DNA from 2 places in the Actinopolymorpha sp. B11F2 genome. Region 1 is predicted to be linked to the other one. Evidence: riboswitches for the same ligand, from Rfam matches in the RefSeq annotation. Region 1 holds a riboswitch; the other holds the start of a gene.
The links. Region 1 has a riboswitch for cobalamin ahead of ABN034_RS00025 (ribonucleoside-diphosphate reductase subunit alpha). Riboswitches for the same ligand answer to the same signal wherever they lie in the genome.

Region 1 (5,622 bases):
CTGCCGCCATTCCTGTACTCCTTCGTGCCAGAAGCGTGTGGGTGGGGTCGGGTCAGCTTCTGCTCCCACCGATGAGATCGCGGAGGTCTACGGACCCCTTGGACTTCACCGACGGAAGCCAGACGGGAAGCGGCGGCATCTCAGTCGTCCTCCGCAACCTGTCGTTCACCGGTAAACACGGGGAGCAGCCGGTCTCTCGATGCTTCGAGGTGCGCGCGCATCGCGGCAGCGGCCGCGTCCCGGTCGCCGCTCGCGATCGCGTCGACGATCAGGCCATGTTCGCGCAGGGCTGCTGACCCCATTCCCCCTTGGTAATAGAGCCGCAGAATGTGCAGATGGCAGTGCGTACGTTGGAATGCACGTCGCATGTGCCAGTTTCCAGCCAGCTTCTGGACCAGGTCGTGGAGCCGGGCGTCGTGCAGAGCCATGCCGCGGTAATCGTGGTACGAGGTGCCGCTCGGGGCCTCCGAGAAGGTCGCCATCTCCGCCGTCAGAAGGCCTGCGCCTTCGTCGGTGATGTGGGCGGCGGCCTGGGCGGCTGCCCATGGTTCGACGACGAACCTGAATTCGAAGAGGTCTTCGAGTTCTCTCTTGCTGAGGACTGGTGCCGTCGAATACCCCCGGAACGGCTCCTTGATCACCAGCCCTTCAGATTCCAGCCTGACCAGTGCCTCGCGCAGTGGTGACTGCGAGACCTGCAGTTGCCGCGCGGCCTTGTCGAGGTTGACCCGAGAGCCCTGCGGAAAGATGCCATCCATGATCAGCTCTTTGAGCGCCTCATAGACGTTGTCGGCGAGATTTTGTCTCCGCGGAAGCGAGACGCGTTCGTTCCGGCTACTCGCCGAGACACGTTCACGTGCTCTCATCCCGCGCCTCACCATCTCTTGGATCCAGCATCGCGATGAGCAATCCTCGATCGTCGATCCACGATCCTATATTCAGTACGACCCCGCAAGGAGGTGCCGTGTCCGGCTCAGGACACCAGGACGGGCGGTTCGAGAATGGGTCCCGCGCGGGCGCGGGACCGCGATCCTCGTCCGCGTTGCCGCGGGGGTAATGCTTCCCGACTCCGGCTCTACCGACTGGCGTGAGCGGCGACCATCTTGACCAGGGTGTCCGGTGGTACGACCTTGACGTGTGGAGCAAGGCTGTCCACGACTGTCTTCACACTGTCCACGGTCTTGCTCCAGGCATGCCACATGACGACCGAGTAGCCGGCGGCACTCGACGGATCGCGTTCGGCGGCGTTGAGCTCGGCGGTGACGCTCGCCTCGTCCCCGCCGTCCAAGCCGTCCCAGAGCATCGTGCGCGCCGAGATCACCGGCTTGTCATGTGCCCAGACCACCTCACCCTTGTGCGAGTCGTAGCGGGAGTACTCGAGGTAGATGAGCCCGTCGATCTGGTCCCGCTGCAGATAGGCCGACCACAGGGCGGTGTCGGAAAAGGAGTCGAAGTCGATGATCTGCGCGACGTGGAGGTCCGCACGCCGCATGGAGGTCGCCAGCCGGGCCGTGTGCAGGTCCAGCTCCGCGCGCGGATACATGCTCGGGTACAGGTATCCCCCACCCGACGGACCCGCGACGAAGCGGTCGCGATGGGCGCCCGCCGATGCGTGGTCGTAGTACCACCGCATGACCGAGGGGGCGAGGTCGATCAACGACGGCGAGATTCCCCAGCCGAGGTCGACCGCGCCGCGATGTGGGCTCGCGAACCAGTTCGCACTGCTCTGGAAGTCTCCGAGCATCCACTGGATGTTGTCGCCGTCGGTGATCAGGAACGAGGCGTAGTGGGTGTCCGGATCGACCTCCGGCGTGGCCGCCAGCGCTCCTTCCGGGGCCCGCTGGCTGAGTCGGCTGTGGCGGATGCCGGAGAGCGGCGCCAGGTTGCGCGCGTGGTCGGCAGGGATGGTCCGTACGCCGGCCTGTGACGACACCGACACGAACTTGTCCTCGCCCTGGGAGGCGTCGCCCCATCCGATCGTGGCGGAGTCCGGCGCGAGATCCCCGACGACCGAACGACGGAAGTCCGAGTTGCCGTCGTAGAACATCAGAGCCCCGGCCATCGTGGCGTAGTCGCGGAGCTGGTTCGCGAAGTCCGGTTTCTGCTCCACCACGAGGTCGTGCCGCAACCGCGACCAGTACGTCTCCTTCACCCAGCGGTCGTCCTTGCCACGTACGTCCGCGACTCTGCGCAGGCCGTGCTGCTTGGCGACCGGCTCCAGGGCCTCCTCCACGGCGACCGCGCCCGTCAACCCCGCGACGGTGGTGGCGACGTTGATGGACGGCTCGGCACGGCGGTAGAGGACGTACCGGTCGATGGGGCCGCCGTTCGTTCCCTGGCTGGTAAAGCGGTCGACCAGTGTCCAGAGGTCGTCGACCGGGACCAGCTCGATGTCGTAGCGCTCGGCAAGGTCGGCCAGCCACACCGGGTAGCCGACACCGGGCACGTCGAGATAGATGCCCGGGACATCGTCGTCGCTCCCGCCCCGGCTCCGGCGCGCCAGCTGGCCCTGAAGAGTTCCGGCCAAAACGCGTTCCTCGGGACTCAGCGCTCCTTCGCCGATCACGTACAGCCTCGTCGGGCGGACCCCCTTCGGATACAGCGCGTCGGCGGTCTGGTGCGCGCCGGGAGCCAAGGGCGCCGTCACGGTGGGGGCTGCGGCGGCTGCCGGGCCGGCCTGGGGGACTCCCGTGGCTCCCCACACGGCGGCACCGGCCGCTCCCCACGCCGCGCTGCCGAGCGCCTGTCGTCGGGACATGCCGGGACGATCGTTCATGGCGGACACAGCCTTCCGTCGCGAGCCGGGGCCTATCGCTGCGTGGTTCAGGATCGCTCGCACCGTACTGAGCCGCCTTCCGGCCGGCCAGGATTCGTCCCTACTCGGACGTGCCGAACCGGTGCCGGCGAGGCGAGTACGCGACCCTTCCGCCTTCCGCAGCGCGACACGCGACACACCGCATCTTGGGTTCCACGGTGTTGTCCGCCCCTACATGTAGCCTCTAGCTCGCTGGTGGTTCCTGCGGCCGTCCAGGCCGTCGGAGCCGCGGAGACACCCCGTCCAGGGGCGTCGCCGTCAAGAGGGAACCCGGTGCGAATCCGGGACTGCCCCGCAGCGGTGAGCGGGAACGAACGCCATCACCGGTGGTGATTTCCGGTCGTGCTTTCTGCCCTGGTGGCAAAAGTGCGGCCTCGTGTGGTCGCGAACGCACGGATCCAGCCGGTCAAGCACTGGACGTGGACGCATGTCCGGGAAGCGATGGCCAGTAGGAAGCACCTGCCCGCGAGTCCGAAGACCTGCCACCAGTGCGCGTACCTCCCCGTGCGCGCCGCCCGCCGGCCTCGAGGGAAGAGCCCGGGATGTTCCGCCGCCACGCCGTGGCGCGTTCGTGCGCGCTCGGCAGGCCGGTGTCGCGCATCTTCTTCCCCGACTCGACGGGCACCGTCGATCGAGCTCGCAAGGAGACAGCGTCCATGTCAGCAACCCATCCGCACACCCAGGTCGTCCGCAGGGACGGTACGACGTCGCCGTTCGACGCGTCGAAGATCGCCGTCGCCCTCACGAAGGCGTTCCTCGCCGTCGAAGGTCCGCAGGCGAGCGATTCGACGAGGGTCCACGAGACGGTCGAGGAGCTGACCCACCAGGTGGTGGCCTCGCTCACCCGGCATCCCGACCTCGGCCGGATCTGCCACATCGAGGACATCCAGGACCAGGTGGAGCTCGCCCTCATGCGGGGGGGTGAGCACCGGGTGGCGCGGGCGTACGTGCTCTACCGCGAGGAGCACGCCCGTGCCCGGATCGAACGTGAGCACGCCACTGTCAGCGACGAAGCCGAGAGCCAGGCCGGATCCGCTGTACGGGTGAAGGGACCTGACGGCGAACTCCAGCCGTTGGACCTGGGGCGCCTCACCCACCTCGTCGAGGAGTCCTGCGCGGGTCTCGAGGCGGTGTCGGCGAGCTCGGTCCTTACCGAGGTCCACCGCAACCTCTACGACGGGATCAGCCTGGCCGAGTTGGAGCTCGCGCTCGTCATGGCGGCCCGGACGTTCGTCGAGACCGATCCCGCGTACTCCCACGTGAGCGCCCGGCTGCTGCTCGACAAGCTCCGGCGCGAGGCGTTGACGTTCGTCTCCGGCACTCCCGACGAGGCGAACCACGAGGAGATGGCCGCGCGGTATCCCCGCTACTTCCGCGACTACGTGCGCCGCGCGGTCCGGTTGGAGCTGCTGGACCCGGAGCTGGAGCGTTTCGACCTCGACCGGCTGGGAGGGGCGATCCGGCCCGAGCGCGACCTGGCGTTCCAGTTCCTGGGGCTGCAGACGCTCTACGACAGGTACCTCATCCGTGGCTATCCAGAGGCCGGGGCGACGGCTGAGGCCGACGGACAGAGCCTGGGCAGCCGGTTCGAGCTCCCGCAGGCGTTCTTCATGCGGGTGGCCATGGGGCTCTCGCTTCGCGAGGACGACCCGGAGGCCCGCGCGATCGAGTTCTACGAACTGCTGTCGTCGTTCGACTTCATGTGCTCGACGCCGACCCTGTTCAACGCGGGGACGACCCGCCCGCAGCTCTCCTCGTGTTTCCTCACGACGGTGGCAGACGACCTCGACGGCATCTTCTCCGGGATCAAGAACAACGCGCTGTTGTCGAAGTACGCCGGTGGGCTCGGCAACGACTGGACTCCGGTCCGCGGAATGGGCGCCCACATCAAGGGCACCAACGGCCATTCGCAGGGCGTCGTGCCGTTTCTCAAGATCGCCAATGACACCGCGGTCGCCGTCAACCAGGGTGGGAAGCGCAAGGGTGCGGCCTGCGCCTATCTGGAGACCTGGCACATCGACATCGAGGAGTTCCTCGACCTGCGGAAGAACACCGGTGACGACCGGCGGCGTACGCATGACATGAACACCGCCAACTGGATTCCCGACCTTTTCCTGCAACGAGTCGAGGCCGACGCGGAATGGACGCTCTTCTCCCCCGACGAAGTACCCGATCTGCACGGCCTCTACGGACCAGCCTTCGCCGACGCCTACGAGGCGTACGAAAAGAGCGCTGAACGCGGCGCGATCAAGGTCCACCGCCGGGTACGCGCGGTCGACCTGTGGCGCCGGATGCTCACGATGCTGTTCGAGACGGGCCATCCGTGGATCACGTTCAAGGATCCGTGTAACGTCCGCTCCCCCCAGCGCCATGTCGGCGTCGTGCACTCGTCGAACCTCTGCACCGAGATCACCCTCAACACCTCGGCCGGCGCAGGCCATCAGGCGGAGGTGGCGGTCTGCAATCTGGGGTCGGTGAACCTCGCGCACCACGTGGGTGAGGGCGGAATCGACGAGGACCACCTGGCACGCACGGTACGCACGGCGGTGCGGGCACTCGACAACGTGATCGACGTCAACTTCTACACGATCCCCGAGGCACGCCGGTCGAACCTGCGGCACCGGCCCGTCGGCCTTGGCCTGATGGGTTTCCAGGACGCGTTGTTCCGCCAACGTGTTCCGATGTCGTCGGAGCGTGCGGTGGAGTTCGCCGACACCACGATGGAGCTCATCAGCTACTACGCGATCGCCGCGTCGGCGGATCTTGCCGCCGAGCGCGGAAGCTACGAGACGTACGACGGATCTTTG
Region 2 (5,622 bases), on a different contig from region 1:
TCGGCCGGAACGGGACCACGGACGAACAGGTCGAGCAGGAAGCCAAGGACGTCGGTCGTGCGGTCGTTCTGGCCCGTGCGCGTGGTTCCCGGCTGGGTCCCGCGAGCCCTTCCCCGGCCAAGCCACAGGGAGTACCGGCACAGTGCCGCGAGCGGGTCGGCCGGGGTCAGCGCCCGGGAGATCGGCCAGGTTTCCGGTGGTCCGAGCGTGTCGAGATCAGCTTCGACCACCCGGAAATGGACGAACGCATGCAGCGATGCCCGCGTCGGGTCCCAGGCGAAGTGGTCCCGCATCCCCGGGCGGGCGAGGAGCAGGGTGCCGGGTCGCAGGTGGCGGTGCGTCGGCGGTTCCGGGCGCGTGCTGTCGGGCTCGTCGCAGGTCCAGCGCGCGCTCCCGGCGAGGAGCCAGACGAACTCGTAGTCGACCAGCGTCCGTGGTCCGAAGGTGGCGCCAGGCGGGTAGTGCGCCACCTCCGGACCGATCCGGACGACCACACGGCATGTCACGAACAGACAGGTTAGGCCGTCCGGGATCTCAGGTGGACAGGCTGGACCTCACCCGGCGGGTGGCCTCGACCATGTGCCGTAGCGCCGGCTCGACCTCGGCGTAGCCGCGGGTCTTGAGTCCGCAGTCGGGGTTGACCCACAGCCGGTCGACCTCCACCGCCTCCAGCGCGAGCCGCAGCGCGGTCTCGATCTCGTCGGTGCTCGGCACGCGGGGCGAGTGGATGTCGTACACCCCGGGCCCGATACCTCGCTGGTAGCCCGCCCGTGCGAGGTCGGCGACGAGTTCCATCCGGGACCGGGCCGCCTCCACGCTGGTGACGTCGGCGTCGAGCGCGTCGATGGTGTCGACGATCTCCCCGAACTCCGAATAGCACATGTGCGAGTGGATCTGGGTGCCGTCGGAGACCCCCGACGTCGCCAGTCGGAACGCCGCCACCGCCCACGCGACGTAGTCCGGTTGCTGCGCTGCTCGCAACGGCAACAGCTCCCGCAGGGCCGGCTCGTCCACCTGGATGTAGCGGATGCCCGCCGCCTCCAGGTCGCGGATCTCGTCCCGCAGCGCCAGCGCCACCTGCTTCGCGGTGTCGGCGAGCGGCTGGTCGTCGCGGACGAAGGACCACGCGAGCATGGTCACCGGGCCTGTCAACATTCCCTTGACAGGCTTCGTCGTCCGCGACTGTGCGTACGTCGTCCATTCCACCGTCATCGGCTCGGGCCGTGACACGTCCCCTGCGAGGATCGGTGGCCGGACATAACGACTGCCGTACGACTGGACCCAGCCATGATCGGTGCTCGCGTAGCCGGCGAGGCGTTCGGCGAAGTACTGCACCATGTCGTTGCGTTCGGGCTCGCCGTGGACCAGCACGTCCAGCCCGACATCCTCCTGCAGGGCGATCACCCGGTCGATCTCTGCCCGCATCGCGGCGTCGTAGTCGGCCGCGGAGATCCGACCCGCCCGCAGATCGGCCCGTGCGGCGCGGATCTCCTTCGTCTGCGGGAACGACCCGATCGTCGTCGTGGGCAGCAACGGCAGGTTCCCCACCGCCTTCTGGGTGGCCGCCCGGGAGGCGAAGTCGCCTCGTGGCGTGCCCTCGCCCAGCGCGGTGATCCGGGCTCGCACCCGCGCGTCAACCGCACCTTGCCGGGCCGTCGCGCGGGCGCGTGTGGCCGCGGAAAGCTCCGACTCGATCGCGGACCGCCCCTCCCGCAGCGCGCGGCCCAGCAGGACCACCTCGGCGACCTTCTGCCGGGCAAACGCCAGCCGTTCGCGAAGGTCCGCCGGCAGGCCTCGCTCCAGGTCGAGGTCGAGCGGGACATGCAGCAGCGAGCACGAGGTGCTCACGACCAGCTCGCCGACCGAACCCAGGAGCGAGGCGGCAGTGGCGAGAGCGCCGGAGAGGTCGGTACGCCAGACGTTGCGGCCGTCGACCAGGCCGGCGAAGAGCGTCTTCCGCGCGAGTCCCGCGCCGGCGATGCGTTCGACGTCGGCCCGGCTGGTCACGAGGTCCAGCGCAACGCCCTCCACCGGCGTACGACCGAGAGTCTGCAGTGCGTCGCCGATCGCGCCGAAGTACGTGGCCACGGCCAGCTTGGGTCGCCGCTGTGGAGGCAGGCCGCCAAGCCGGTCGTAGGTCGTACGGACGGCCTGGATCTCCTCGGGTGTCCGGTCGGCGGCGAGCACCGGCTCGTCGAGCTGCACCCAGGTCGCCCCGGCGGCCGCCAGCTCCGCCAGCAGGTCGGCGTACACGTCGAGCAGGCCCGGCAGCAGGTCGAGCGGCCGGAACCCCTTGGGCGCTTCAGTGTCAGGCTTCGCCAGCAGCAGGAAGCTGACCGGGCCGAGGAGCACCGGGCGGGTGTCGATTCCGAGCGCTGCCGCCTCGCGGTACTCGACGACCGGCTTGAGAGCGGCGTCGCGGTCGAGCCGGAACGCCGTCTCCGGGCCGAGCTCCGGCACGAGGTAGTGGTAGTTGGTGTCGAACCACTTGGTCATCTCCAGTGGCGGCACCCCGGCGGTGCCACGGGCCATCGCGAAGTAACGCTCGAGCCCCTCCAGGCCGGTGAACCGCTCCGGGATCGCGCCGACCAGTCCCGCCTGGTCGAGCACGTGGTCATAGAGCGAGAAGGTGTTGGACGGGATGTCGTCGACGCCGGCGTCGCGCAGCGACTCCCACGTCTGCCGGCGGAGTTGGACGGCGGTCTGGTGAAGAGTCTCGGCATCGGATCGGCTCGCCCAGAACGCCTCCGCCGCGCGCTTGAGCTCGCGGCGTGGGCCGATCCGGGGATATCCGAGCACGGTCGTACGTACTGCCATGGAGTCCTTCCCTCGGGAACTCAGATAGCGGACCGCGACGCCGGGGCGGCGCGCGGGCGGTCGGCAGGTCTTCGGACTCGTGGGCGCTCTGCGCTCTGCCTACTGGCCGTCGCTTCCCAGGCGACCGATGATGTCGGCCCAGTGCGTTCGTACGGCGGTCGTTCCCACTCACCGCTGCGGGGCAGTCCCGGAATCCCACCGGGTTCCCTCTCACCTCGCCCGGCCGGTCACGAAGGGTCGTGCCGGTCGAGCGAACCAACCACACCTACGACCATAGCGCCCAGGGCCCACGGACCGTTGCAGCCCGGCCGAAGCACAGGGCGGGTCTCGGCAGCTCCCTTGTCAGAAGGTGATGAGCGGTTCGCCTACCAGGTCGGCGACGAAGTTGACGAAGAAGAAGCCGAAGAACAGGACGTTCAACAGCAGGATCACGGTGTGCCAGGGGCGCGGACGTGCGGGCTTCGGCAGTTGCCTGTTGAGATAGATCAGCATGAACGGATAGATCAGGGCGCCGAAGTTCGCCATGTTCGCCGACCACTGGACAAGGCCGACCGGCAGCGCCAGGTGGATGACGATGCTGATGATCACGAGCAGCAGGATCATGAACGGGTAGTAGAACTTCCGTGGATCGCCCTCGATCCACGCGCGCAGCTTCGAACTCGTCGCATGCGAGGCGTCCGTGGTGGTTCGTACCATCGCCTCGAAGATGCCCAGTTGGGTGCTGAAGAGGACGAAGACGCCCATGAGCAACGCGACGTAGAAGACGAACGTGCCGTACTCGCCGCGAAGGACATCGGCGACGAACGTCGGAACGGTCTCGGGGGTCGGCCCTTCGCCCCGGATCTCCACCGCGCGCGCCATCAACAGAGTGGGGAGAAGCATGCCGAGCATCGCACCGACGAAGAAGACGCCCCACATGTCGGTGAGCAGCAGGCGGTACCACCGCCGCCACAGGGCACGGTTCTTCGCGTCGTCGGGGAACGTGATGCCACTCGCGAGGACGGCGTTCCGGTCGCCACGCAGACCGCTCAGGAAACCGACCCGGTGGCCCATGCCGTAGCCCTTGTCACGGTAGTGGCTCATGATGTACCAGTTCAGCCCGGACGCGAGGGCAGTGAAGCCCGCGAGGCCGCCGAGTTCGGTGGCGGTGATGCCGGCAGGTGGGGCGGCCGGGGTGACGAAGCCGCGAATCCCTTCCCACCAAAGGCTCGCGGGCACGAGCAGCAGGTCGAGGATCAGCAGGAGGACGAGGATCGTGCCGACCATGATCCAGTTGGCGAGCTCGAGCGCCCGGCTGATCCGCCGGGCTGTGGCGGTGATGAGGAAGACGACCACGAGCAGCAGGATCGCGTAGATCCGTGGCTCTTCCGCGCCGCTCGCCGCGATCTCTCCGTGCACGAGGGCGTAGACGCCCTGGCCCGCGGAAGCCGCCCAACCACCGGCGATGAACGCGAAGATGATGACGAAGACCGACAGCGGCACCCACAGGATCCAGCCGGGCGGCACCCGCCCCCAACCGACGACGGGAACTTCGCCGGTCGCCACGACATAGCGGGAACACTCGACGTTGTAGAACGTCTGCAGCAGCGCGGAGATCGTGATGACCCAGCCGACGCCGATGAAGCCGTACGTACCGACCGCCTGCGGGCCGAGCAACCACTCACCACTGCCGATCGAGATGCCGAGCGCGATGAGGCTCGGGCCGATCGCGAACTTGACGAGCTCCCGAAACCCGATCCTGCGTACGCCGAAAACCTCTTCAGGCGTAGGGAGATCGGCGACTGCGAGATCTGGGCGGCTCACCCCCAGCGGGTGGGTGGCCTGTGCGGTACCGGTGGTCTCGACGCTTTCGGCCATGGCAAGCCTCCGCGGTTCCACGGCGACGGGCGACGGTACCCGTCGCATCCCACCAGATAGTGGTCCTCCTGCCCGTGTCGTGACAAGAGGGACGACGGCCGGAATTGCTCAGCTCGTGTGCGAAAACGTTGCGGTCGCCGCGGAAAGGCCCTGGGGTGCTTCGCGATGCGGGATCGCCTCAGCGGGGAAGGGCGCTCGCCCGCCAGGCGCCCGGACCGGGCCGCAGCGGCTGGCGGGTCCTTCGCCAGTACGCCGCCCAGCGGGGGGCGGCGTGCCAGGTGGCTGTGTCGTCCGGCTGCTGATCCGCCGCGCCGGTCTCGAGCTTCGCCGAGATCACGGCGACGAGTGCGGCGAACTCCGCCGGCGTCGGGTCTCCCTTGACGACCTGGAACAGCGGCTCGTCGTCGTTTTCGACGGGCGTCGCCATCGCTCGCTCCTCGCCGTTCATGGTGGATCTGACACTACAGCGGGATGTTGCCGTGCTTGCGTGGCGGCCGGGTCTCGCGCTTGTTCCGCAACAGGCGCAGCGCCCGGACCACCTCGACCCTGGTCTCGTGCGGGAAGATGACGGCGTCGACGTAGCCGCGTTCGGCAGCGATATAGGGGTTCGCCAACGCGTCTTCGTACTCCTGGATCCGCTTCTTCCGCACCGCATCGGCGCTGGCCGCATCCTGGGTACCCGCGATTTCCCTGCGGTACAACACTTCCACGGCACCTTGTGCACCCATCACCGCGATCTGGGCGGTCGGCCAGGCGAGGTTGACGTCGGCGCCGAGATGCTTGGATCCCATGACGTCGTACGCACCGCCGTAGGCCTTGCGGGTGATGACGGTCACCAGCGGGACGGTCGCTTCGGCATAGGCGTAGATGAGTTTCGCGCCGCGGCGGATGATGCCGTTCCACTCCTGGTCGGTACCCGGCAGGAACCCCGGTACGTCGACGAACGTG

Region 2: linked by a shared signal. The riboswitch ahead of metE (5-methyltetrahydropteroyltriglutamate--homocysteine S-methyltransferase) and the one ahead of ABN034_RS00025 (ribonucleoside-diphosphate reductase subunit alpha) in region 1 are both predicted to bind cobalamin.

Annotation. Positions count from the first base shown of each region.
Region 1 covers NZ_JBEFTX010000001.1:2,186-7,807, forward strand. Annotated here, with positions in the region: gene ABN034_RS00010 (extracellular solute-binding protein) at 1-10, opposite strand, end outside; gene ABN034_RS00015 (GntR family transcriptional regulator) at 141-866, opposite strand; gene ABN034_RS00020 (GxGYxYP domain-containing protein) at 1,076-2,758, opposite strand; cobalamin riboswitch at 2,995-3,316, shown strand; gene ABN034_RS00025 (ribonucleoside-diphosphate reductase subunit alpha) at 3,406-5,622, shown strand, end outside.
Region 2 covers NZ_JBEFTX010000023.1:5,778-11,399, forward strand. Annotated here, with positions in the region: gene ABN034_RS30180 (helix-turn-helix transcriptional regulator) at 1-506, opposite strand, end outside; gene metE (5-methyltetrahydropteroyltriglutamate--homocysteine S-methyltransferase) at 535-2,817, opposite strand; cobalamin riboswitch at 2,863-3,092, opposite strand; gene ABN034_RS30190 (Nramp family divalent metal transporter) at 3,160-4,674, opposite strand; gene ABN034_RS30195 (acyl-CoA carboxylase subunit epsilon) at 4,853-5,101, opposite strand; gene ABN034_RS30200 (acyl-CoA carboxylase subunit beta) at 5,136-5,622, opposite strand, start outside.